One region of the Cobetia sp. PDI-12MA genome, then DNA from elsewhere that is predicted to be linked to it. Evidence: predicted binding sites of a transcription regulator. Region 1 holds the regulator's gene; each other region holds the start of a gene.

Evidence for each region. The regulator LexA, encoded in region 1, represses DNA repair genes until DNA is damaged. The targets are predictions, from matches to a motif close to TACTGTNTANNTANACAGTA.
Region 2: a site for LexA is predicted at 4,013-4,032, ahead of dinB (DNA polymerase IV). Genes of this name have one in related genera too.
Region 3: a site for LexA is predicted at 2,667-2,686, ahead of recN (DNA repair protein RecN). Genes of this name have one in related genera too.
Region 4: a site for LexA is predicted at 3,881-3,900, ahead of AC5WNI_RS01920 (LexA family protein). Genes of this name have one in related genera too.

Annotation. Positions count from the first base shown of each region.
Region 1 is NZ_CM183351.1:997,729-1,003,529, reverse strand. It holds gene nagZ (beta-N-acetylhexosaminidase) at 1-606, opposite strand, end outside; gene AC5WNI_RS04320 (L,D-transpeptidase) at 866-1,408, opposite strand; gene AC5WNI_RS04315 (TetR/AcrR family transcriptional regulator) at 1,408-2,085, opposite strand; gene lexA (transcriptional repressor LexA) at 2,626-3,255, shown strand; gene AC5WNI_RS04305 (hypothetical protein) at 3,429-3,668, opposite strand; gene AC5WNI_RS04300 (DUF6586 family protein) at 3,921-4,400, opposite strand; gene topA (type I DNA topoisomerase) at 4,400-5,801, opposite strand, start outside.
Region 2 is NZ_CM183351.1:2,685,116-2,690,916, forward strand. It holds gene AC5WNI_RS11450 (hypothetical protein) at 1-67, shown strand, start outside; gene bioA (adenosylmethionine--8-amino-7-oxononanoate transaminase) at 143-1,453, shown strand; gene AC5WNI_RS11460 (YrbL family protein) at 1,592-2,209, opposite strand; gene AC5WNI_RS11465 (Na+/H+ antiporter family protein) at 2,540-3,886, shown strand; gene dinB (DNA polymerase IV) at 4,051-5,109, shown strand; gene purU (formyltetrahydrofolate deformylase) at 5,221-5,801, opposite strand, start outside.
Region 3 is NZ_CM183351.1:157,232-163,032, reverse strand. It holds gene dnaK (molecular chaperone DnaK) at 1-1,569, opposite strand, end outside; gene grpE (nucleotide exchange factor GrpE) at 1,773-2,396, opposite strand; gene recN (DNA repair protein RecN) at 2,774-4,444, shown strand; gene fur (ferric iron uptake transcriptional regulator) at 4,639-5,061, opposite strand; gene AC5WNI_RS00735 (outer membrane protein assembly factor BamE) at 5,140-5,568, shown strand; gene AC5WNI_RS00730 (RnfH family protein) at 5,660-5,801, opposite strand, start outside.
Region 4 is NZ_CM183351.1:412,166-417,966, forward strand. It holds gene AC5WNI_RS01905 (LysR family transcriptional regulator) at 1-658, opposite strand, end outside; gene AC5WNI_RS01910 (MliC family protein) at 1,236-2,240, shown strand; gene AC5WNI_RS01915 (IMPACT family protein) at 2,565-3,191, opposite strand; gene AC5WNI_RS01920 (LexA family protein) at 3,218-3,694, opposite strand; gene ccmA (cytochrome c biogenesis heme-transporting ATPase CcmA) at 4,168-4,878, shown strand; gene ccmB (heme exporter protein CcmB) at 4,875-5,597, shown strand; gene AC5WNI_RS01935 (heme ABC transporter permease) at 5,763-5,801, shown strand, end outside.

The DNA.
Region 1 (5,801 bases):
GCGGAACGGACGCGGGTCGACCACGCGCTCCAGGTGGGTATCTGCCGAGATGCCACCATGCCCCGGGTAGTGCTTGCCGACGGCGGACATGCCCGCCTCCTGCAGCCCGTCGATGAAGGCACCGCCCACCGCGATGACGTCTTCCGGCGTGGCGCCGAAGCTGCGATCGCCAATGATGGTCGAGCCCGCCACATCGATATCCAGTACCGGCGCAAAGGTGATATCACAGCCGATGGCTGCCATTTCCATGCCCAGCAGCCAGCCGGCATCGCGTGCCAGACCCAGGCCTGCGGCCTGGGCGTCTTCGCCGCAGCCATCACAGTCACGCCCGAGACAGCATTGCGCCAGGCTGCGCATCGACGGCAGGCGTGTCACGCCCTCGCGCAGGCGCTGGACGCGCCCGCCTTCCTGATCGATGGCGATCAGCAGGTGGGGATTGACGCTGCGAATCTCGCGGCTCAGCTCCAGTACCTGCTCGGGAGAGGCACAGTTGCGCGCAAACAGGATGACGCCCCCGACGGCAGGGCGTGCCAGCAGTTCACGTTCGTCGCGGGCGAGGGTCAGCCCCGCAACATCGACCATTACGGAGCCCAGTGGCTGTGTCATGTCATCCTTCCTGTCCATGGCCTGCGGCAGTGATATCCCGTGAAGAGAGGATTCACGACCGCCGGGACTTCATGTCTTTTACGGGGCTCGGCAGCCTGGAAGAAACACGATGAATCAGGCTGCCAGCGCGAGGAAAGGCGCAATTCTAGCCGACTGAACCCCTATCGAACAGTCGCGGCCAGCTGCGCCCCGGCAAGGGGCTGTCACCCAGGTTCCGGCGGCAGCTCATGGAGGGTATCAGACTCGTACACCAACGCCTTCAGGGATGCAGCAGCACCGGAGTGCCTGGCACAGCCTCGGCAAAGAGTCGCAGCAGGTCATCATCGCGCAAGCGAATGCAGCCGTGGGACGCCGCTATCCCCATGGGCTCCGTGCTGGGCGTGCCATGAAAATAGATGTAGCGGCGCAGGCTATCGACCCGCTCACCGCGGGCATTGCGACCGCGATTGATGCCCGGCTCGCGGCCACTGAGCCATAGAATGCGCGTCAGGATCCAGTCACGCTCTGGATGCTCCTCGGCAAGCTCGGGGGTGAATACCTCGCCCGTGAAGCGCCGTCCGCGATAGACGGCGCCACGCGGATTGCCCGCCCCGATGGCGGCACGAATCACATGCCAGCCGGTTGGCGTGCAACCGCTGCCATCGAGCTCGCCGATACCGTTGAGGCCGCTGGAGATCGCGCAGGCGTGCACCAGCGCGTCAGGGGCAGCCGCGCAGGGCGGCGCATCACGACTGCCACTCGGCGCGTCATTACGTATCTCAAGGCTCTGGCGCGAGAGATCCACCGCTACCCAGCAGGCCATCAGCTGGCCGCCTGGGTGACCGCCTCACCATCCCCGAGCGAGGCCGGCAACGGCGCTGCCATCGCCGCGACCACCACCGGACGCATGTGCTGGATCAGCTCACGCACCGTGGTGTGATGGCCATACTCGGCCTCCTCGATATCCCGCAGTGCATCCAGGCCCGAGAAGGTGAAGATCACGCTACCGAGCATGAAGTGCAGGCGCCAGAAGCGCTCGTTGTCCGGCAGATCAGGGGTCGCAAGCTTCAGAAGCTCGGCGAAGCGGCTGAAGACCGTGCCGTAATGCTCGCGGATATAGCGCCGCATATGGCCCTGACCCTGAGTGTAGGCAAGCCCGAGCAGGCGCATGAAGGTGCGCAGGCTGTTGCGCTCGGCCGGCACCTCCAGCACGGTACGCGCCATCACCTCCAGCAGGACCTCAAGCGGCACCTGACGCCCGGCGTATTGCTGCTCGACACTGTCGAGCGCCGCGTGGAAACGCTCGCTGAACGGATCGAGATAGCGCGCGAAGACCGCCTGGATCAGCGATTTCTTGGACCCGAAGTGGTAGTTCACCGCCGCCAGATTGACCTTGGCCTTGCTGGTGATGTTGCGCAGTGAGGTCTCGGCGAAACCACGCTCGGCGAACAGCACCTCGGCAGTATCGAGGATGCGGGTAACGGTATCGGTCTGGGCCATGGGCGGAACCCTTGTCAGGTAGAAGAGGACTGGAGTCGTAGGTCACGACGCAAGCGCCGCGCGGCGACTCTCTCATGAGGTGGTGCAGGTACACCGGAAGGCCACGTACCATATCGGCTCGTTTGTTCACGACACACGTGAGTACGACACATCCGAGCCCTGCCATCGGCGAACATTCGTTTGAAACACTTTGATTCTAGCGCGCCATGTCACGACTGACAATTCTCTCGCGTTTCAAACGCCAAAGGTTTAGTCGAGCCTGATATTCCTTCAATGCAGACCGTTCCGATTCAAGGACTCGCCGTGCTCGGTGACAGACCACCCCGCAGGGCCACACCGGATTGCCCTCTCGACAGCTTGCCTTGGATATCGACAAGCCAAGTCGGCAGACAGCGATATCTCGACGACTACCTGCCCTTTGAGGCCTCCACACAAGCCACGATGCCTTGCATGACTGCCATGACTGGATACAATGACAGTTGTATGGATGCACACCCCGTGCCGTCAGCTCAAGATGCCGCCCAGGCCAAAGGCAATGCCATGACCCAGCCGCTTACTCCGCGCCAGCAGGATGTCTTCGACTTCATCATCAAGACCATCAAGTCCTCTGGCTACCCGCCGACGCGGGCCGAAATCGCCCAGGCGCTGGGCTTCCGCTCGCCGAATGCCGCCGAGGAGCATCTGCGTGCCCTCAAGCGCAAGGGCGCCATCGAGATGGTGCCGGGCACCTCACGCGGCATTCGCGTGCCGTCGCTGGCTGACGTCGACGACAGCGCCAACGATGGTCTGCCGGTGATCGGGGAAGTGGCCGCCGGCAGCCCGATTCTTGCCAGCGAGCATATCGACCGTCACTGCCCGCTGCCGAGCGACTACTTCTCGCCGGCTGCCGACTACCTGCTGCGTGTGCGCGGCGTGTCGATGAAGGATGTGGGAATTCTGGAAGGCGACCTGCTGGCCGTGCATCGCACCACCAGCGTGCGTGACGGGCAGATCGTGGTGGCACGCCTGGGAGATGAAGTCACCGTCAAGCGCTTCCGCCGTGACGGGCACTATGTGTGGCTGGAAGCCGAAAACGAGGACTTCTCACCGATCAAGGTCGACCTGCGCACGGACAGCCTGGAGATCGAGGGCCTCGGGGTAGGTGTCATCCGCGATGGTGGCCTGCACTGAGGTCTTGACCAGCTGCACTTTGAGCAACCTAGCGTTGCCCAGCAGCACTTTTCCATCAGGGCTTTTCTCGCAGAGCTTTTCTCGCAGAGCCCTGGGCAACAGGAAAGCCGTACGCATTGCACAAAAAACCCGCCTCGAGGCGGGTTTTTTGTGCGCGAAGCGCGAGCGATGCATCAGTGCACGATGCCTTCTGACTGCTCATCCTCGTCTTCTTCGCCATCCCAGAGGCGAGTCCGGGTGATGGCGTGGTCGATCATCTCACGCGCGACCTCGAAACGATTGTCACGCAGCAGATCAGCGGCCTCGTCTGAAATGCGAATGCTGAGCAGCGGCTCACCTTCGCTTTCCGCGGCGCGCAGAATCACTTCACCATCTTCCATTTGCACAATTTCAAGTACGGCGGGATCGGACACGTCATTCCTCCTGCACGGCACCTCGTGAGATACCGGCGTCGTTGTAATCGTCAGCGCGACGGCTGGCAAGCCCGGCACCGCGTTGCCATCAGCGACGCAGAAAAAAGTACGACCACAGCCAGAGCCATGGTCGTACCGGAGAGTGCAGGGCTTGCCACAATGCGATCAGTCTAGCACCCGTGAAGGCGAAACGTCACCCGATCGCCATGCGCCAGTCATCACCAGCGTGCAGCGCCATATCAGCGCCTTGACCTACCACTCGACGCTCGACTCGCGCAGCTGCGGCAGCAGCGCCTTGAATGCCGTGATGGCGGCGCTGAGACGCTCGGCCAGCGAGTCGCTCGAGGCTGCCGCGATGATCAGACCATCACCCCGCGAACGCGATTCCTCGCGGCGAGCGACGCCACCCTCTTCATGCAGACGGGTCACATCCGCGATCAGCTCAGACAACCAGCTGTCAGGACGTTCCAGCAGGCTGCGCAGCTGCTCGACCTCGGCAATGGGCGTCGGTGGTGTGGCCAGGCGCTCGCGCCAGCTCCCCTGCGGCCAGCGCGCCGTCACGGCACACTCTTCCAGCAATGAGGCCAGCGCCAGCTCCAGCAGGGCGAGCGCGCCCTCTTCACCGGCCATGCGACGCGCCACGGCATGCTCATCGTCGCCAGAGACCGCTGACTGGGCCAGCAGCAACTCGGCCTGATACAGCAGCTGATTGGTACGGGCACGCTGGCTCATCAGCTCTTGGCTCCCTTGCGCTTGTCCTCGACGACCCAGCGGCCGTTGTCGTAGGTCGCCTTCCAGCCGGTCGCCTTGCCATCTTCATCGGTCATGACGTACTGAGCCTTGACCTTGCGCGAGAAGCGAATCTGTGCAGGACGTCCATCCGGGTCCTGATCCGGGGCCTCGAGAATGAAGTGATACTTCTCCGGCAACTCGTCGGCGTGCGCCTTGAGCTCCTTGACCAGCGGCGGGCGCGTCTCGCGATTCTTGGGGAACTGGCTGGCCGCCAGGAACAGGCCACTGGCGCCGTCGCGCAGCACGTAGTGGTCCTCGACCTTGACGCAGGCAAGTTCCGGCATCGGAATCGGGTCCATCTTCGGCGGCGCCACTTCACCGGACTTGAGCAGCTTGCGGGTATTCTTGCAATTCTCGTTGGTGCAGCCGAAGTACTTGCCGAAACGCCCGGTCTTGAGCTGCATGTCGGAACCGCACTTGTCGCACTCGATCACCGGGCCATCGTAGCCCTTGATGCGGAACTGACCTTCCTCGACCTCGTGACCGACACAGTCCGGGCTATTGCCGCAGACGTGCAGCTTGCGCTGCTCATCGATCAGGTAGCTGTCCATCGCGGTGGCACAGATCGGGCAGCGACGCTTGGCGCGCAGCGCATCCGTCTCGGCATCTTCACCGGCATCGGCCGCCACGGCCTCATCGCCCGGCAGCAGATCGATGGTGGTCTTGCAGCGCTCCTTGGGCGGCAGGTTGTAGCCGGAACAGCCCAGGAACACCCCGGTCGAGGCGGTACGGATCTGCATCTCACGCCCGCAGGTCGGGCAGGCGATGTCCGTCGGCACCGGCTGGTTCGGACGCATGCCCTCTTCGGACTGGGCGTGGTCCAGCTCGGCCTTGAACTCGGCGTAGAAGGTGTCCAGCAGCTCGCGCCAGTTGCGCCCGCCGTTGGCCACCTCATCGAGGTAGTCTTCCATGCGCGCCGTGAAGCCGAAGTCCATCAAATCCTTGAAGGACTCGCTGAGGCGATCGGTGACGATGTCGCCCAGTTTCTCGGCATAGAAGCGGCGGTTTTCCAGCGCCACGTAGCCACGGTCCTGGATGGTGGAGATGATGGCGGCATAGGTGGACGGACGACCGATACCACGCTTTTCCAGCTCCTTGACTAGGCTGGCCTCGGTGTAACGCGCCGTGGGCTTGGTGAAGTGTTGCAGCGGCTGCAGCTCGACCAGGTCCAGCTTCTCGCCGATGGCAAGATCCGGCAGCGACTGGTCCTCTTCCTTCTTGCCCATCGGCTTCATGACACGCGTGTAGCCGTCGAACTTGAGCACACGGCCCTTGGCGCGCAGCTCATAGCCATCCACTTCGATGGTCAGCGTGGACGACAGGTATTCGGCCGGCAGCATC
Region 2 (5,801 bases), 1.7 Mb from region 1:
ACTAATAGTGGTGCGAAATGCAACACTTTCTCCAGAAAGCGTCACTTCAAAAAAACCGTCAACCTGATAGAATGGTCAAAGTTGACAAAGATTGAGCCATCATCACACCACACCACTATCCCGCCACTCGCAGAGATACTCCATGCCATTCTCCCAGATGCCGACCCGCGATACGGACTCACTTTCTCTCTGGCACCCGTATACCCAGATGCAGGACATGCCAGCGCCACTGGAGGTGGCCGGCGGCACGGGAGCCCGCATGACACTGGCGGGAGGTGAGACACTGCTGGATGCGACATGTTCCTGGTGGTGCATGATCCATGGCTACGGACACCCGCGTCTCGTCGCGGCCATCCAGCAGCAAGCGGCAGAACTCTGCCATGTGATGCTGGGGGGCATTCGCCATCGACCGGCCAAGGAGCTTGCCGATGCGCTGGTGCGTGTCACCCCTGAGGGCCTGAATCATGTCTTCTTCTCCGATAGCGGCTCGGTGGGCATGGAAGTCGCCATGAAGATGGCAGTGCAATATCAGCAACAGCGCAAAGACCGCAATGACACGCGGGGGCGGACGCGCATGCTGTCATTGATGAAGGCCTATCACGGCGATACGGCGGGCTGCATGGCAGTGTGTGACCCCGAGGAAGGCATGCATTCCTTGTTCGCCGATTTCCTGCCCAGACATCATTTCGCACCGGCGCCGACTGCCGGTTTCAGTGCCAGTCGTGAAGAGGTAGCAGACGATATCAGCGCATTGCGCGCCTGCCTGGAAACACACCAGCATGAGATAGCGGCATTGTTGATGGAGCCACTGTTACAGGCGGCAGGTGGCCTCAACATGTACTCGCCCTACTATCTCGAGGCGGCACGCGAGTTATGTGATGAGTTCGAAATCGTATTGATCTTCGATGAAGTCGCGACCGGCTTCGGTCGGACCGGCAAGATGTTTGCCTGTGAACACGCCAATGTCTCTCCTGACATCATGGTGCTCTCCAAGGGACTGACGGGGGGATATCTGGGACATGCCGCCACCCTGGCCCAGAGTCATATCTTCCATGCATTTGATGGTGAGGATGCCAATAGCGCCTTCATGCACGGCCCGACCTTCATGGGCAATCCACTGGCCTGTCGGGTAGCACTGGAAAGTCTCACGGTATTCGAGGAAGAGAATTATCTGGGCAAGATTGCCGAGCTCAATCAAGTGTTACGCGATACCCTGCTGAATTTCTCCCACCCCGCCATTCGCGATATACGCGTATTGGGTGCCACGGCGGTGATAGAAGTGCACGATGCCAGCAGTCTGGCAGGCGCTCAGGCCCACGCCCGTGAACTGGGTGTCTGGTTACGTCCCTTCGGTCGCTGGCTCTATACCATGCCGGCCTATATCACCTCGCCGCAGGACTTGCGCCAGATCACCCATGCGATGACCAGCTACTTCGAGACCCTGGAACACTGATGCACTGATACACAACATGACTGCTCCTGGCGATGTTCATCAAAGGCCAATGCTATCAGCGACAAGCGCCATCAGGGGCAGTCACCCTCGAGACCCTCGAGACCCACCAGTCTCGAGAGCCATCACCATCAGAGGCATTCACCCCCACAGACGGGCTTCGAGTGCCTGATAATCCTCTGGCGAGAGCTGTCCCCCCTTGACCAGTTTCCTGAGGAAGTGACGATAGCGACGCGCGACCTTGCGCCGTGCCAGCCAGGCGACGCTGGTCGCCAGCGGAATGAAGTCAGGATTCGAGATACCGTCGATCAGCCACAACCTGGGCGGCTGGTCGTCGCTGAACTGGACCACGATATTGCGATCATTGAGATCAGACGGAATCAACCAGCGTTTCTCGAGATAGCGATAGAGATTGGCCAGCTCACTCACCAGCACCTCGGCGCTCAGGCGCTCGGGGGTCTCGAGATGCACCTCGCGCAGTCGGCGTGACGTGGAGCCGTCACTGTCGAGAATCAGATCGAAGACCAGCCCGAGCCCCTCGGCGGTGGCGATACTGCCGTGGTAGGCAGGCACATAGGACCAGTCGCGCATGCCACGTCTGACCAGGCCCTCGAAATAGCGTTGCTCGCGTTCATTCTGGCGGCTGCCCTTGTCAGGGTAACGCGGGACCTTGATGCAGCGATGGGGGTCGTTCGGATCCTGGTAGACACGCCGATCATTTCCCATGCCGATGACGCGGGCATTTTCCAGCTCCAGCATGCGCACTCCTGTTGAATAACGCCTGCGACTGCAGCCGCCGGGCAGCGTGGCATTCTACAAAAAGCCGTCATGGCACGCCAACTTGTGCCATTTGGCAGCGCCCACGTTCATCGGCCATTCAGCTTGCGTTGCCCTTCTGGTAAGATTATGCGCCGTTTTTGACGGCATTCAGGAGGAAGCCGCAGGAACACTGCGACAGCAAGGCATTCGTCACGAATGTACACGTCATGCGAGGCATTGCCCCGGGATCGGGTGGCCACGCACCCACAGTTCGCCCGCTCTGTCCGCAACACTCCCAAAGCTGGCACAACCCCACATAGAGGTACTCGCATGAATGCGGTAATTCTGGCCGTCCTGGTCATGGTCGGCCTGTCGTTGGCTCGCGTCTCGGTCGTCTTCGCGCTGGTCGCCGGCGCCCTGGTCGGCGGTCTGTTCAGCGGGCTGTCCCTGACCGACACGCTCGGCGCCTTCAATGACGGTGTCGGCGGCGGCGCCAAGGTCGCACTGGCCTACGCCACTCTCGGTGCCTTCGCCGTCGCCCTGTCTCGCTCCGGCCTGCCGGACCTGCTCGCCGCACGCCTGATCGGCCTGCTCAATGGCGAAAGCACGCCGCGCCGCCAGACGGCCATCAAGTACGGCCTGCTGGGCAGCGTGACTCTGGTCGCGATTTCCTCCCAGAACCTGATTCCGGTTCACATCGCCTTCATCCCGATCCTGATTCCGCCGCTGCTGGTCGCCATGAACCGCCTGCGTCTGGATCGTCGTGCCGTGGCCTGTGCACTGACCTTCGGCCTGACCGCGCCCTACATGCTGCTGCCAGTCGGTTTCGGCTCTATCTTCCTCAACGACATCCTGCTGGCCAACATCAATGATGCCGGCCAGTCGCTCGGTCTCGACGTGACCCGTGGCATGGTGCCGATGGCGATGGCGATTCCCGTCGGCGGCATGTTCCTCGGCCTGCTGACGGCGCTGTTCGTCTCCTACCGCAAGCCGCGTGACTACGCGACCCGCGAGATCAAGTCCAGCAACGTACCGCACCATACGCCCATGCACACGCCGTCCAAGAGCGGTCTGGTCATGGCAGGCATCGCCATCATCGCCGCCCTCGGCATTCAGCTGTATTCCGGCTCGATGATTCTCGGCGGCCTGGTCGGCTTCGCCATCCTCTCGCTGGGTGGCCTGTTCAAGTGGAACGAAGCGGATGACCTCTTCACCTCCGGCATGCGCATGATGGCGCTGATCGGCTTCATCATGATCTCGGCGGCAGGTTTCGCTTCCGTGATGAAGGCCACCGGCGATATCCAGACCCTGGTCGACGCCTCCTTCCACATCATCGGTGACAACAAGCCGCTGGCCGCGCTGGTCATGCTGATGGTCGGTCTGTTCATCACTCTCGGCATCGGCTCCAGTTTCTCGACCATTCCGATCATTGCCGCCATCTACGTGCCGCTGGCGCTGCAATTCGGCTTCTCGCCGCTGGCCACCGTCGCGCTGATCGGCACCGCCGCCGCGCTGGGAGATGCCGGCTCACCGGCTTCTGACTCGACCCTCGGCCCGACGGCCGGCCTGAATGTCGATCAGCAGCACGACCACATCTGGGACAGCGTGGTGCCGACCTTCCTCCACTACAACATCCCGCTGATCGTGTTCGGCTGGGTGGCCGCGATGACGCTGTAATCCGCTGAGCGCCAGTCTCGCGCCCAAGCAAGATGCCAGCCATGCCAACGCCCGACAGTGGGGACTCTCCTCACTGTCGGGCGTTATCGTTGGTGAGCCTGCTCAAGCGCAATGAGTGGGCACAAGCACTGGACAGCCATCCAGTCTTTTAGCATGATGCGCACATGCGCAAGATCCTCCACGCCGACTGTGATTGCTTCTATGCCGCCGTCGAGATGCTCCGCCATCCCGAGTGGCGCGAGGTGCCCATCGCCATCGGTGGCCGCACCGAGCAACGCGGCGTCATCGCCACCTGCAACTATCCCGCGCGCGCCTTCGGCGTACGCTCGGCGATGTCGACCGCCCGAGCACTGCGCCTTTGCCCACAGCTGATTCTGGTACCCCCGGATTTCGAGCGCTACCGCGCCGTTTCCGCCGAGATCCAGGCACTCTTCCATGAACTGACGCCCCTGGTGGAGCCCCTCTCGCTGGATGAGGCCTATCTGGATGTCAGCGCCGTGACTGACTTTCAGGGCAGCGCCACCTGGATGGCGCGCTGGCTGAAGGAAGAGGCGCTCAGGCGCACCGGCATCACCCTCTCCCTTGGCGTGGCCGCCAACAAGTTTCTGGCCAAGATCGCCAGTGACTGGGAAAAGCCCGACGGCCTGACGGTGATCACGCCCGAGACCAGCGACGCCTTCATCCGCCAGCTGCCCGTCGGCAAGCTTCACGGGGTCGGCCCGGCGACGCTGGCGCGTCTGACACGCCTGGGCATCACCACCTGCGAAGACATGCGCGGCACACCGTTGACGACACTGGCCGAGCACTTCGGCAAGTTCGGCACACGCCTGCACGAACTGGCGCACGGCATCGATGAGCGACCGGTGCGTGTCGAACGCGAACGCAAGTCGATCAGTGTCGAGCACACCTTCGATCACGACCTGCCTGACCTGCCAGCCTGCCTGGAGCGCCTGCCCGCCCTGCTCGAACGCCTGACCAGCCGTCACGCCCGTCATGACCAGCCGGTGCTGGCCAAGCAGTTCGTCAAGATCCGCTTCAGCAACTTCGAGAGCACCACGCTGGAAAGCCTGCTCCCCGCCTCGACCACCACGCTGCCGAGCGCCAACAGCTTCGCCCTGCTGATGGAGCAAGCCTGGCGACGCGGCCACCGCCCTGTCCGCCTGCTGGGCGTCGGCGTACGTCTCAAGGCCCGCGAGGACGCCCAGCAGCTGGGGTTGTTCTAGCTCGACGCCAACCTGATCCCGCAACCAAAAAAGCCGGCACCTGAGACAGGTACCGGCTTCATCGTCACGACCTCAGGTCGATGACAGACTCATGCGTTGAGCAAGCGAGGCTCAGGCGAAGACGATGGTCTTGTTGCCGTGGATCAGCACACGATCCTGCAGGTGCCAGCGCAGGCCGCGGGCCAGCACCTTCTGCTCGACATCACGGCCGATGCGCACCAGTTCCTCGGCGGTATGGCAGTGTGTGACGCGATGGATGTCCTGCTCGATGATCGGGCCGGCATCCAGCTCTTCGGTCACGTAATGACAGGTCGCCCCGATCAGCTTGACCCCGCGCCCGAAGGCCTGGTGATACGGCTTGGCACCCACGAAGGAAGGCAGGAAGCTGTGGTGGATGTTGATCAGGCGACCGGCATAGCGTTCACACAGGCTCGGCGGAATGATCTGCATGTAGCGCGCCAGCACGATGCAATCGGCCCCGGATTCTTCCACCAGACGCTCGACTTCGGCAAAGGCCGGAGCCTTGTCATTCTTGTCGACCGGCACGTGATGGAACGGAATGCCGTGCCATTCCACCAGCGAGCGCATGTCATCGTGATTGGAAATGACGCAAGGAATCTCGCAATCCAGATCACCGGACTGCCAGCGATGCAGCAGGTCCACCAGACAATGGGAGTCCTTGGAAACCATCA
Region 3 (5,801 bases), 840 kb from region 1:
GGCGTTGGCTTCCGCGTCACGCACCATCTGCTCGATCTCGTCGTCGGACAGGCCGCCGGAAGACTTGATGACGATGGACTGTTCCTTGCCGGTCGCCTTGTCCTTGGCGGACACGTTCAGGATACCGTTGGCATCCAGATCGAAGGCGACTTCGATCTGTGGCACACCGCGCGGTGCCGGCGGAATGTCGGCCAGGTCGAAGCGCCCCAGAGACTTGTTCTGCGCGGCCTGCTTGCGCTCACCCTGCAGGACGTGGATGGTCACCGCGCCCTGGTTGTCTTCAGCGGTGGAGAACACCTGAGACTTCTTGGTCGGGATGGTGGTGTTCTTCTCGATCAGCGGCGTCAGCACGCCACCCATGGTCTCGATACCGAGGGTCAGCGGCGTCACGTCCAGCAGCAGCACGTCCTTGACGTCACCGCCCAGCACGCCGCCCTGGATGCCGGCACCGACAGCGACCGCTTCATCCGGGTTGACGTCCTTGCGTGCTTCCTTGCCGAAGAACTCGGCTACCTTGGACTGCACCAGCGGCATGCGGGTCTGACCACCGACCAGGATGACATCGTCGATCTCGGAGGCGGACAGGCCGGCGTCGGACAGCGCGGTCTGGCACGGCTTCAGGGAGCGTGCGACCAGGTCGTCGACCAGAGACTCGAGCTTGGAACGAGTCACCTTGACGTTCAGGTGCTTCGGACCGGTGTTGTCAGCCGTGATGTACGGCAGGTTCACGTCGGTCTGCTGAGCGCTGGACAGTTCGATCTTGGCCTTCTCGGCGGCTTCCTTCAGACGCTGCATGGCGAGGTTGTCGCCGGACAGGTCGATACCGCTGTCTGCCTTGAACTGGTCAACCAGGTAGTTGATCAGGTGCATGTCGAAATCTTCACCGCCCAGGAAGGTGTCGCCGTTGGTGGCGAGCACTTCGAACTGGGTCTCACCGTCGACGTCGGCGACTTCGATGATGGAGATATCGAAGGTACCGCCGCCCAGGTCGTAGACCGCGATGGTCTTGTCACCACGGGACTTGTCCATGCCGTAGGCGAGGGCTGCGGCAGTCGGCTCGTTGATGATGCGCTTGACGTCGAGACCCGCGATGCGGCCGGCATCCTTGGTCGCCTGACGCTGGGAATCGTTGAAGTAGGCCGGAACGGTGATGACGGCTTCGGTGACTTCTTCACCGAGGTAGTCTTCCGCGGTCTTCTTCATCTTCTTGAGGATTTCCGCACTGATCTGCGGCGGTGCCATCTTCTTGTCTTTCACCTGCACCCAGGCGTCGCCGTTGTCGGCTTCGACAATCTTGTACGGCACCATCTTGATGTCTTTCTGAACCACATCATCCTTGAACTTGCGACCGATCAGACGCTTGACCGCGAAGAGGGTGTTCTCCGGGTTGGTCACTGCCTGACGCTTGGCCGACTGGCCGACCAGAATCTCGTTGTCGTCGGTGTAAGCGATGATGGACGGTGTGGTGCGACCGCCTTCAGCGTTTTCGATGACCTTGGTTTTCTCGCCGTCGAGCACTGCCACACAGGAGTTGGTAGTACCCAAGTCAATACCGATGATGCGTCCCATAATCGTATACCTCGAATCTATTGCTAGCCTGAAAGATAAGTCTGGATGTCGGCACCTTGTGTCGGTGCCTGAACTTGTTTCTCTAGATGGGGTCGCGTGTCAGGGTTTCAAGACCCGGCCGGGCAAATTTTCCCGGGCCGGATCGCCCTGAGCCCCCACAGGGCGCGATCCAACGCCGACTGGGCGCTGGGAGCGCGCAGGCCTCATGAGGCCTTGCTGACTGCCACCATCGCCGGACGCACCAGGCGGCCATTGAGGGTGTAACCCTTCTGCATCACGTCGATGACGCTGTTCGGTTCCGCGTCCGGGGACGGCACCATGGCGACAGCCTGATGGTATTCCGGATCGAAGGGCTCGCCGTGCGGGTCCAGCTGCTCGACGCCTGACTTGTTCAGGGCATCCAGCTGCATTTTCAAGGTCATCTCGATGCCTTCGACGTGGGTCTTGGCCGCTTCGTCACCCGACATGGATTCCAGCGCCTTCTCGAGGGAATCCACCACCGGCAGCATTTCCTTGACGAACTTCTCCAGCGCGAACTTGCGCGCCTTCTCGGCGTCCTGCTCGGCACGACGGCGCGCGTTCTGCGCATCGGCAGCCGCGCGCAGCGCCTGGTCCTTGGCTTCCTTCACGGCCTGCTCAAGCTCTTCGACCTGAGCGGCCAGCATCTCGGCTTCCGGGTTGTCCACCAGAGTACCTTCGCCGCCGGTATCGTCGGCATCCAGTACGTTGTCGATCACTTCACCTTCCGGCGTTTCCGGCTGCGGCTCGGCATCGCGAGCGGCACGCTGAAGCTCTTCATCCATCGGGGTCTGCGGGTCCTGAGCCATGCTGATCTCCTGCGGGCCGGCGTCTATGCGCCATTGCCCTGATTCGTGGCCTGCTGAGCGTGTCGCGAAGCATCACACGCACTGGCTGACAGACAGGCCATGAGTTGCCTTGAGAGGCAGCAAGGCCAGGCCATTGCTGCCGACTGAAAGTGTCAGTGCCTCTATATGGGGACAGCACATCGCTTCTCAAGCCTTGCCGCGGGCTTTTCTCCCCACTGAACCCGGCATGGATTGAAGGCCACCCGAACGTGCTGTATAAAAAGCCATGATCACTGTATAAACATACTGTATGGCGACACCGTAGCCCGCCCATCGAGTCCGGGTCCGCTGATGTTCCCCCAGCACGGCGTACGTCAAAGCCCCCCTCGGAGGTAGTCATGCTGCTGCAACTCGCCATCCAAGATTTTGCCATCGTCGAAACGCTGGAACTCGATTTCCGCCGCGGCATGACCGCCATCACCGGCGAGACCGGTGCCGGCAAGTCCATCCTGCTCGGCGCCCTCGGCCTGTGCCTGGGCGAGCGTGCCGATGCCGGCAGCGTGCGCCATGGCGCCGACCGCGCCGACCTCATCGCGCGCTTCGATATCAGTGAGCTTGACGACGCTCGCCAGTGGCTGGATGAACGCGAACTAGGCAGCGACGACTGCCTGCTGCGTCGCGTCATCACCGCCAGCGGCCGCTCAAAGGCCTGGATCAACGGCACACCCTGCACCATCGCCGACCTTCGCGAGCTGGGCGAGCACCTGATCGACATCCACTCCCAGCACGCCCATCACTCCCTGCTCAAGGAAGAGACGCACCTGCGTCAGCTCGACGAATATGCGGGCCTGGAGACTCAGGCCGCCCAGCTGCGCGAGGACTTCCGTCACTGGCAGGAGGCGCATCGTCGTCTCAAGCGCATGAGCAATGATGGCGATGAAGTGCGTGCGCGCCGCCAGCTGCTGCGCTATCAGGTCGAGGAGCTCGATGAACTGGCGCTATGCGAAGGGGAACTGGAAGCCCTGGAGCAGGAGCAGGAAACGCTGGCCAATGCCGAGCAGATTCTGGCCGAGGCGCAGTCCGCCGCCGAGTGCTGTGATCACGACGAAGAAGGTGCGCTGTCTCGCCTCAACCAGGCCCTGGCCCGCCTGGCGCATCTGCCGGGCAACGAGCACGGCTCACTGGCCAGTGCGCTGGGCATGCTCGAGGAAGCGCGCATCCAGATAGAGGAAGCGGCGCGTGAGCTGCACCGCTTCGTGGAAGTCACCGAACTCGACCCCGAGCGCCTCGCCTTCGTCGATGAGCGCCTGAGCCGCATCCATCATATCGCGCGCAAGCATCATGTGATGCCGGACGAGCTGCATGGCCTTCATCAGCGCCTGAGCGAAGAACTCGACGGCCTGGGTGGCGATGAGGAGGCCATCGAAGCCTTGCGCGAAGAAGTGGCTCAGCGTCGCGAGGCCTGGAAGGGGCTGGCGAGTGAGGTGAGCGCCAGACGCGCCACTGCCGCCCCGCAACTGGCCAGCGACATCCAGGATCAGCTGGCCTTCCTGGGCATGGGCAAGGCCACCTTCGAGGTCGCCATCGAGGCGCGGGAGCGTCCGCAACCGGAAGGCATGGAGCGTATCCACTTCCGCATCAGCGCCAACCCGGGCCAGCCGCCACGTGCGCTGGCCAAGGTCGCCTCCGGCGGCGAGCTCTCGCGTGTGTCGCTGGCGATCCAGGTCGTGGCCGCCAGTCGCTCGACCATCCCCAGCCTGGTCTTCGATGAAGTCGATGTCGGCATCTCCGGCGCCACTGCCGAGATCGTCGGTCAACTGTTGCGTCGGCTGGGCGACAAGGGTCAGGTGCTGACCGTCACTCACCTGCCGCAGGTCGCCGCACAGGCGCATCAGCACCTGCATATAGAGAAGCAGGCAGAGAAGGACACGACCCGCACCCACATGGCGCTGCTGGATGAAAGCGGCCGCGTGCGCGAGCTGGCACGCATGCTGGGCGGCATTCACCTTTCCGAGCAGACCCTCGCCCATGCCCGCGAGATGCTGGGCGCTGCCGACAGCCGCCACTGAACGCTGCCGTCGACCTCCATGCACCGCTGCTGACGTCCATTCGTCCAATGACACTCCCCGGCAAGACGAGCGCTGGAGTCATGGATCGAGGAAAAATGAACGCCAGAGACACGAACGGCCGCCCTTGAGGGCGGCCGTTCGTGTCTCTGGCCGGAGAAGGCTCTCCGGCCACGTCATCCCTGACGCAACCCGCGTCAGCTATCGCTCTTGTCACCCTTGGGGCGCACGTAGAGCACTAGCGCATGCTCGACCAGCTCATAGCCGTGCTCCTCGACGATCTCGCGCTGACGGCGCTCGATCTCGGGATCACAGAACTCTATGATCTCGCCGCTGTCCAGACATACCATGTGGTCATGGTGTTCTTCCTGGGACAGTTCGAAGACAGCGTGACCGCCATCGAAGTTGTGGCGCATCACCAGTCCCGCTGTCTCAAACTGGGTGAGCACACGATAAACCGTCGCCAGACCGACATCTTCGCCAGCCTCAAGCAACGCCTTGTACACGTCCTCGGCACTCAGGTGTCGATCCGTCGATTTCTCGAGGATCTGCAGGATCTTGACTCGCGGTAGGGTCACCTTGAGTCCCGCCTTGCGCAGTTCATGGTTCTGATCGGCCATGCTGGGGTACTCTTCGCAGTCGCTTGATGTATCAGGTATGATCGGCCAAGGCAAAACGATAGGGAATCTTCAGGGCAAATGCAAAACTTGATCAAAACAGTCGCCTTTTGCAGCGCCCTGTCGCTGCTCACCGGGTGCAGCTACTTCAGCGTCTACAAGCGCGACCTTCCTCAGGGCAACCTGATCAAGCCGGAAATGGTCGAGCAATTGAAGCCGGGCATGAGCCGCGAACAGGTCATCTACGTGATGGGCTCACCGCTGCTGACCGCCCCCTTCAGTGAGGATAGCTGGGACTACGTCTATCGCCTCAAGAAAGCGGATGGCGAAATCATCAACAAGCGTGTGACGTTGACCTTCGCAGGCGATTCACTCTCCAACATCGACAAGAGTGGCGACATCGACCAGGAAACCGTCATCGTGCCGGACCTGGACATCGACCCTCGCGCGGCACAGCCTAACCGTGCTGAATCCAAGGCAGGCGCAGCCGACCTGCCTGAAGAGCGCTGATCACTGTCCTATTCACTCAGTGACAAGCCGGAAAAACAGCGGGGCACCTCTCAAGGTGCCCCGCTGTTTTTGATTCTCGCCGGCCATCGTCTTACTGGCCGGCGCGAGCAGCCTTGTCGGCGCGCCGTTTGCGCGCAAGCTTGGGGTCGGTGATCAAGGCACGATAGACCTCGACACGATCCCCGGCGTCCAGCACATGCTCATCGGGCTTGCGCAGCGCCTTGCCGAAGATA
Region 4 (5,801 bases), 590 kb from region 1:
GGATCTCGCGCGGGCTCACGTTGGCGGGTTCGAGGAACTGGGTGAAGACGTCCAGGCGATCATGCTCGACCGGATAGATGATCAAGGTCTCGTCACACAGGTCCTGCGGCTCCACATGGCCCTTGATGGCCAATGCATGCTGGCGTGCCACGGCCAGCATGACCTCATAGCGGAACAGTGGAATGTACTGGATACCGGTCATCTCCACCGGGTTGGCGGTGATGACCAGGTCCAGCTGCTCGCGGCCCAATGCCTGCAGGGGAGCGAAGCTGTGGCCCGAAGGGATATCGACTTCAATCTCCGGCCAGTGATCGCGGAAGCGGTCCACTGTCGGCATCAGCCACTGAAAACAGCTATGGCACTCGATGGCCATGTGCAGTCGACCCTGCTCGCTACCCGCCATGCGGGCAATGTCGCGCTCGGCCATGCGGAACTGCGGCAGTACCTGCTCTGCCAGCGACAACAGGCGCTGCCCGGCGCGGGTGAACTCCACGGGGCGCGTCTTGCGGATGAACAGCGGCGCGCCCAGGCGCTCCTCTAGGTCCTTCAGTTGATGGGACAGGGCGGACTGGGTGAGGTGGACACGCTCCGCGGCTTCGACCAGCGAGCCAGCATCACGCAAGGCCAGCAGGGTACGCAGATGGCGCAATTCAAGCATGATGAATGGTGCTCATGTTGAGAGGTTGAGTGAGAAAGGTGCGTTGCGAACGGCAAGTTGAGACAGGCCAGTTGGATAGGCGAGTCGAGAACGATAAGTTGAAAGTCTTGGCGCAAGCCGCGAGCGGGTCAAATACTCCCACGAGACTGGATCAGTGGGGGAGTGGCAGCGGGATCTCCCCCCCTGCCAGGCAACCACCATGACACGCGGTTGACCGAGGGCGCTCATGATACTGTCTCATATTCATGGCGACTCGCGTATCACTCGGGGCAGCGGCATACGAAGGCGTCAAGAGGGGGGCATGCAAGGCCTGCAGCGCACGCGTCTTGCGCTCTCAGGGCATTCCCATCCCCACAAGCTTCACTGCGCTTGATAGACTTCGGTAGGGTGCGCCAGGAAGGCCGCCGTCTCCGCCTTGAAGTCCAGCCATGCCGCAGTGTCTCATCATCAGACTCCTGCGTTGCCTCTTGTCGTCCGACATGCCCAGGGAGGGTTCATCATGTCACGTCATTGCTGCCGTCTTTTTGCCATTTTCCGTGCGTTGCTCCATAGGTGGGCCGCGAGCCTCACGCCAGGGATGATCGCTGCCGGTCGAACGGGATGGCGCCTGTCGCCTCTGGCGGTGCCCCTGCTGCTGGCCGCATGTACCTCCCTGCCGTGGAGTCAGGACGCCACGACAGGGACGGATGCTGGCCAACCGCCGCTGAAGGTGCCAGCTCCCGCACAGGACCCGGGCCCCGTGGTGCATGAGGTGGCGAAGAAGCCTGCGCCGCCCAGTGCGGAATCGCTGGGCAAGGCCGCTGCCGTGACCTTGCCCGCCAGCTTTCTGCCACCGCCCCGGGCGAGTGAGTATCAGGTGTGGCGATGTACTCCGGCGCAGGATCTGCTGATGGCCTTCAGCGAAGGCGACGCCGAGGCGTCGCATGAGTGGTTGCGGCTGTGGTCACGACGGCATGCCTATACCCTGGAGCGGATCGTCAGTGCCTCGGGCGAGCGCTATCAGGCCAATGTCGGTGCATCGCCGGCCGAGAAGGCGTCTGGTGATGCGAAGGCGCTGCCCGGTGAAGAGGGGTTGGAGGTGTGGTTCAAGGGTTCCGAGGCGATGCTGCAGAATGCCCGCGGCAACCTGGAGTGTGTGCAGGATGATCGGCGCGTGATTCATCCGACGACACAAAAGCCACTGCTGGTGGCACAGGGTAATGAGCCCGGTTGGCAGGTCAGTCTCGACAGCGAGCACAATCTGCTGACGCTGACGGTCATGCAGGGCTTGCTCGAGTCGCTACACGAGGCGCAGGAATCCGAGCGCTCTGCAAAGACGGAGGCTGGCGCTCGCTCGTCAGGCATCCAGGTGGTCAAGCTGCCTTATCGGGTCGCCCGCGAGGCAAACGATAGCCGTGTGCTCAAGGCGCAACTCCCGGCTGACGGCAAGCAGGGCGAGCCGTTGCAGCTGGTGGTCGCGCCGGGTGCCTGCTTCGATTCGATGCAGGGCGCCCCCTACCCGCTGACGGCGACCTTGACGGTTGCAGGGCAGGAATTGAAGGGTTGTGGAGAGGCGTTCCGTTATCCGTCAGCGGTCGAATAAGGGTGGTGGCTGGCTGTGACATTCGCCTTTTTCGAATGATATAGGCGATTCAAGTCGCTTTTCGTGTGGAATGGCTCATTTATCATGCGGTGCATGCGGATCGGGTCGAATACCGTCGACAGGATCACGCCTCACCTTCATGGAGACCTTCCACAGGTCAAAAGCCTCACTCAATGTCCTGCTGGTGTCTGCTTCCCTGTTCGCTGGCAAGGGTAATTCACGCGCGCTGGCCTCATCCTTCGCCATCGCCGCCCGATAGCGATGGCGTTCGTGTTTGTGCACAGCAAAAGGGAGTCGCTGGCGTCGATCAGTCGCTGGTGCAGATCAGTCGCGGGAGTCGAGCACTTCCAGCGCTCCCTTGAGGCGCGCATGCAGTTCTTCCAGCGGCGGCTGGGCACCGCCCTGCGGCCAGCCCGCCGTCAACACCACGCCATCGGCACCATAGTCGCTGGCATCCACCGGCACATCGTAGCCGTTCAGCCAGTGGCGAACATCGGCCTCATGGGCGAAGCCGACCTTCAGGCGCCTGGGCGTGCGCGGTGTGAAGGTCGTGGTGGGCAGGTTCTCGAGCGCCTCGAGCACTGCGCGGCTGTATGCGCGCGCCAGTCCGCCGGTGCCCAGCTTGATACCGCCGAAGTAGCGGATCACCACACAGGCCACCTGACCGACGCCACTGCCTTCGAGCACCTGATACATCGGCCTGCCAGCAGTGCCGCCCGGCTCGCCATCATCGGAGAAGCCGATGGCATTCTGCTCATCGGGCGCCCCGGCGATGAACGCCGTGCAGTGGTGGCGTGCATTGGGGTGGGCGAGATGCGCCTGAGCCAGCAGCCGCGTCATGCCTTCTGGCGTCGGGGCATGGGCCAGCCAGGCGATGAAGCGGCTCTTCTCGATCTCGATGCTGTGTTCATGGTGCGCCTCGGGCGCCAGTGCCGGTATCAGATAGGTCATGGCACCATCTTACCAAAGCGTCGTCCTCAGTGAGTGACGGCATTGCCGCGCACCACGCCCATCACCATGCCCAGCACTTCGATATCGGCATTCTTGAGATAGATGGGGGCCATGCTGTCGTTGGCCGGTTGCAGGCGCACGCCGGTCTTCTCGATATACAGCTTCTTCAGCGTCACTTCCTGCTGGTTGATCATCACCACGGCGGTCTCGCCGTTCTCGGCGCTTTCACTGCGTTCGATGATGATGATGTCGCCATCATGGATATTGCAGTTGATCATCGAATGGCCGCGCACGCGCAGGGCGTAGGTGTTGCGGCGCACCATGCGTGTCGGCACGGCAACCGTACCGCAGTCGGCGATGGCTTCGATGGGCATGCCGGCCGTGATGTTGCCGAGCAGCGGGATATCCATCATGTCGCTGGCGGTGATTTCCTGCCAGGCCTGGTCATTGAGCGGCAGGTTGTGAAGACGCTGAAGGTAGTGCGGAGCGTGAAGACGTGACATGAGCTATCCCCTGATGCCGTGCGGTCGGCGCGGATGGTGCGTCGGCCTGCGGTGCAGCGTGGAGGGTCGTCAGGCTGAGTTCATCTGTCGCCTGCTAGGCTCCGCGAACATGCTGATAACGCGTTGAGCCGACCCGATCAGTCTGTGCCTGCACTCGGCAGACGTGTGATGAAGGTACTGTATGGATACTGTTTTTGTATACAGTGCCTGCATCATAGCAAGCTCTCGCGAAGTGGCAAGAGGTCAGCGGATCGACCGGCGCCAAACCAGCGAAAGTGTGTCGTATGAATGTGCACCACATGTCGCTGATATATTTCTCGAGTGCTTGACTGCCCGTCATGGCGGGGCTGCGATGCCAGGCGATCAGCTGCTCGGTGGTCAGTGTCGAACTCAGCTCGTAGAATGGGCCGCAGTGACCCTTGGGTCTGCCTTTGATGTCGCACTCCGCGACGGCTCAGCCGCGAGAATCCGGGATGCCCAGCCAGCCTGCCAGCGATGAAGTCAGTAGCGCGCCGCCTCTGTTGGCGGTCGTGGCGCTCGGCTGTGAGCGTGATGAGCGTTGGCTGTTCGAGGGACTGGATCTCTCGCTGCATGCGGGAGAGATCCTGCAGGTCGAAGGGGCCAATGGCAGTGGCAAGACGACCCTGCTCAAGATTCTGTCCGGTCAGTTCCATGACTACGAGGGCGAGGTGCTCTGGCGCGGCCAGCTCACCTCGCGGGTGCGTGACGACTTTCTGGGCTCACTGCTCTATCTGGGCCACCAGCCCGGCATCAAGGGCACCCTGACCGCACTGGAAAACCTTGCCTGGTATCAGGCGCTTGGCGGTCAACCGCAGGCGAAGGCAGAGGCCCGCCGCGAGCTTGCCTGGGCGGCGCTTAACGCCGTGGGACTGGCCGGTTTCGAGGATGTACCTGCCCAGCAGCTGTCCGCTGGGCAGCAGCGACGTATCGCGCTGGCGCGGCTGCATCTGACACCACGCCGGCTGTGGGTGCTCGATGAGCCCTTCACCGCCATCGATCGCGACGGTGTTCAGGCGCTGGAATCATTGCTGCTCGCTCACGTCCAGCGTGGGGGTAGCGTGGTGATGACGACCCATCATCGCTTCTCGCAGGCCTCACGCTTGCGACGGATATGTCTGGGACAAGTTGCAGGCGTGGATTCGAGAGGGAGCGTCTCGGCATGAACCATGAGCTGCTGACGGCACTACCCGAGGCCCCGCCCAACAGTTCGCTGGCCGGGGCCTTCAAGGCGACCCTCGCGCGCGACCTGCGTCAGGCGCTGTGCCGGCGCAGTGAGCTGATCAATCCGCTGGTGTTCTTCGCCCTGGTGATCACGCTGTTTCCGTTGGGCATCTCACCGGACAAGGCGCTTTTGGCCACACTGGCGCCGGGCTTATTGTGGGTGGCGGCGTTGCTGGCAACGCTGCTGTCACTGGACGGCCTGTTCCGGCAGGATCTGGAGGACGGCAGCCTCGAGCAACTGTTGCTGACGCCGCAACCATTGCCGTTGCTGGTGCTGGCCAAGGTAGCAGGCCACTGGCTGCTGACCGGCCTGCCGCTGGCGCTGATGGCACCCTTGCTGGGCGTGATGCTGGGGTTGCCGAGCGGCGCCTTTGGCGTCTTGATCGCCTCGCTGGCGCTGGGCAGCATGAGCCTGTCCTTGATCGGCGCGATCGGTGCGGCACTCACGGTGGGGCTGCGGCGCGGCGGGGTGCTGCTCTCGCTGATCATCCTGCCGCTGTACATCCCTGTGCTGATCTTCGGTGCGGGCGCCGTACAGAGCGCCGTCAATGGCATGCCCAGTCTGGCGCATCTGGCCATTCTGGGCGCGATGTTGGCGCTGGCCCTGTTGCTGGCGCCGCTCGCCATCGCCGCCGGACTCAGGCTGAGCATCAATGGCTAACCGGATCAAGAACTGCATGACGCTGCCCGAGCATGCTCGGGCATTCGCAAGGCTCTTCATTGCCCCTGACAAGAGGCCCGTGTGACCGCCGATTCCGACTCTCCTCAAGCGCCTTCCCGCAAGGTTCGTCCCCGCAAGGGCGGGCTATGGCCGTGGCTGCATCGCATGGGTGCGCCGACGACCTTCTTCGCGGCCAGTCAGCGC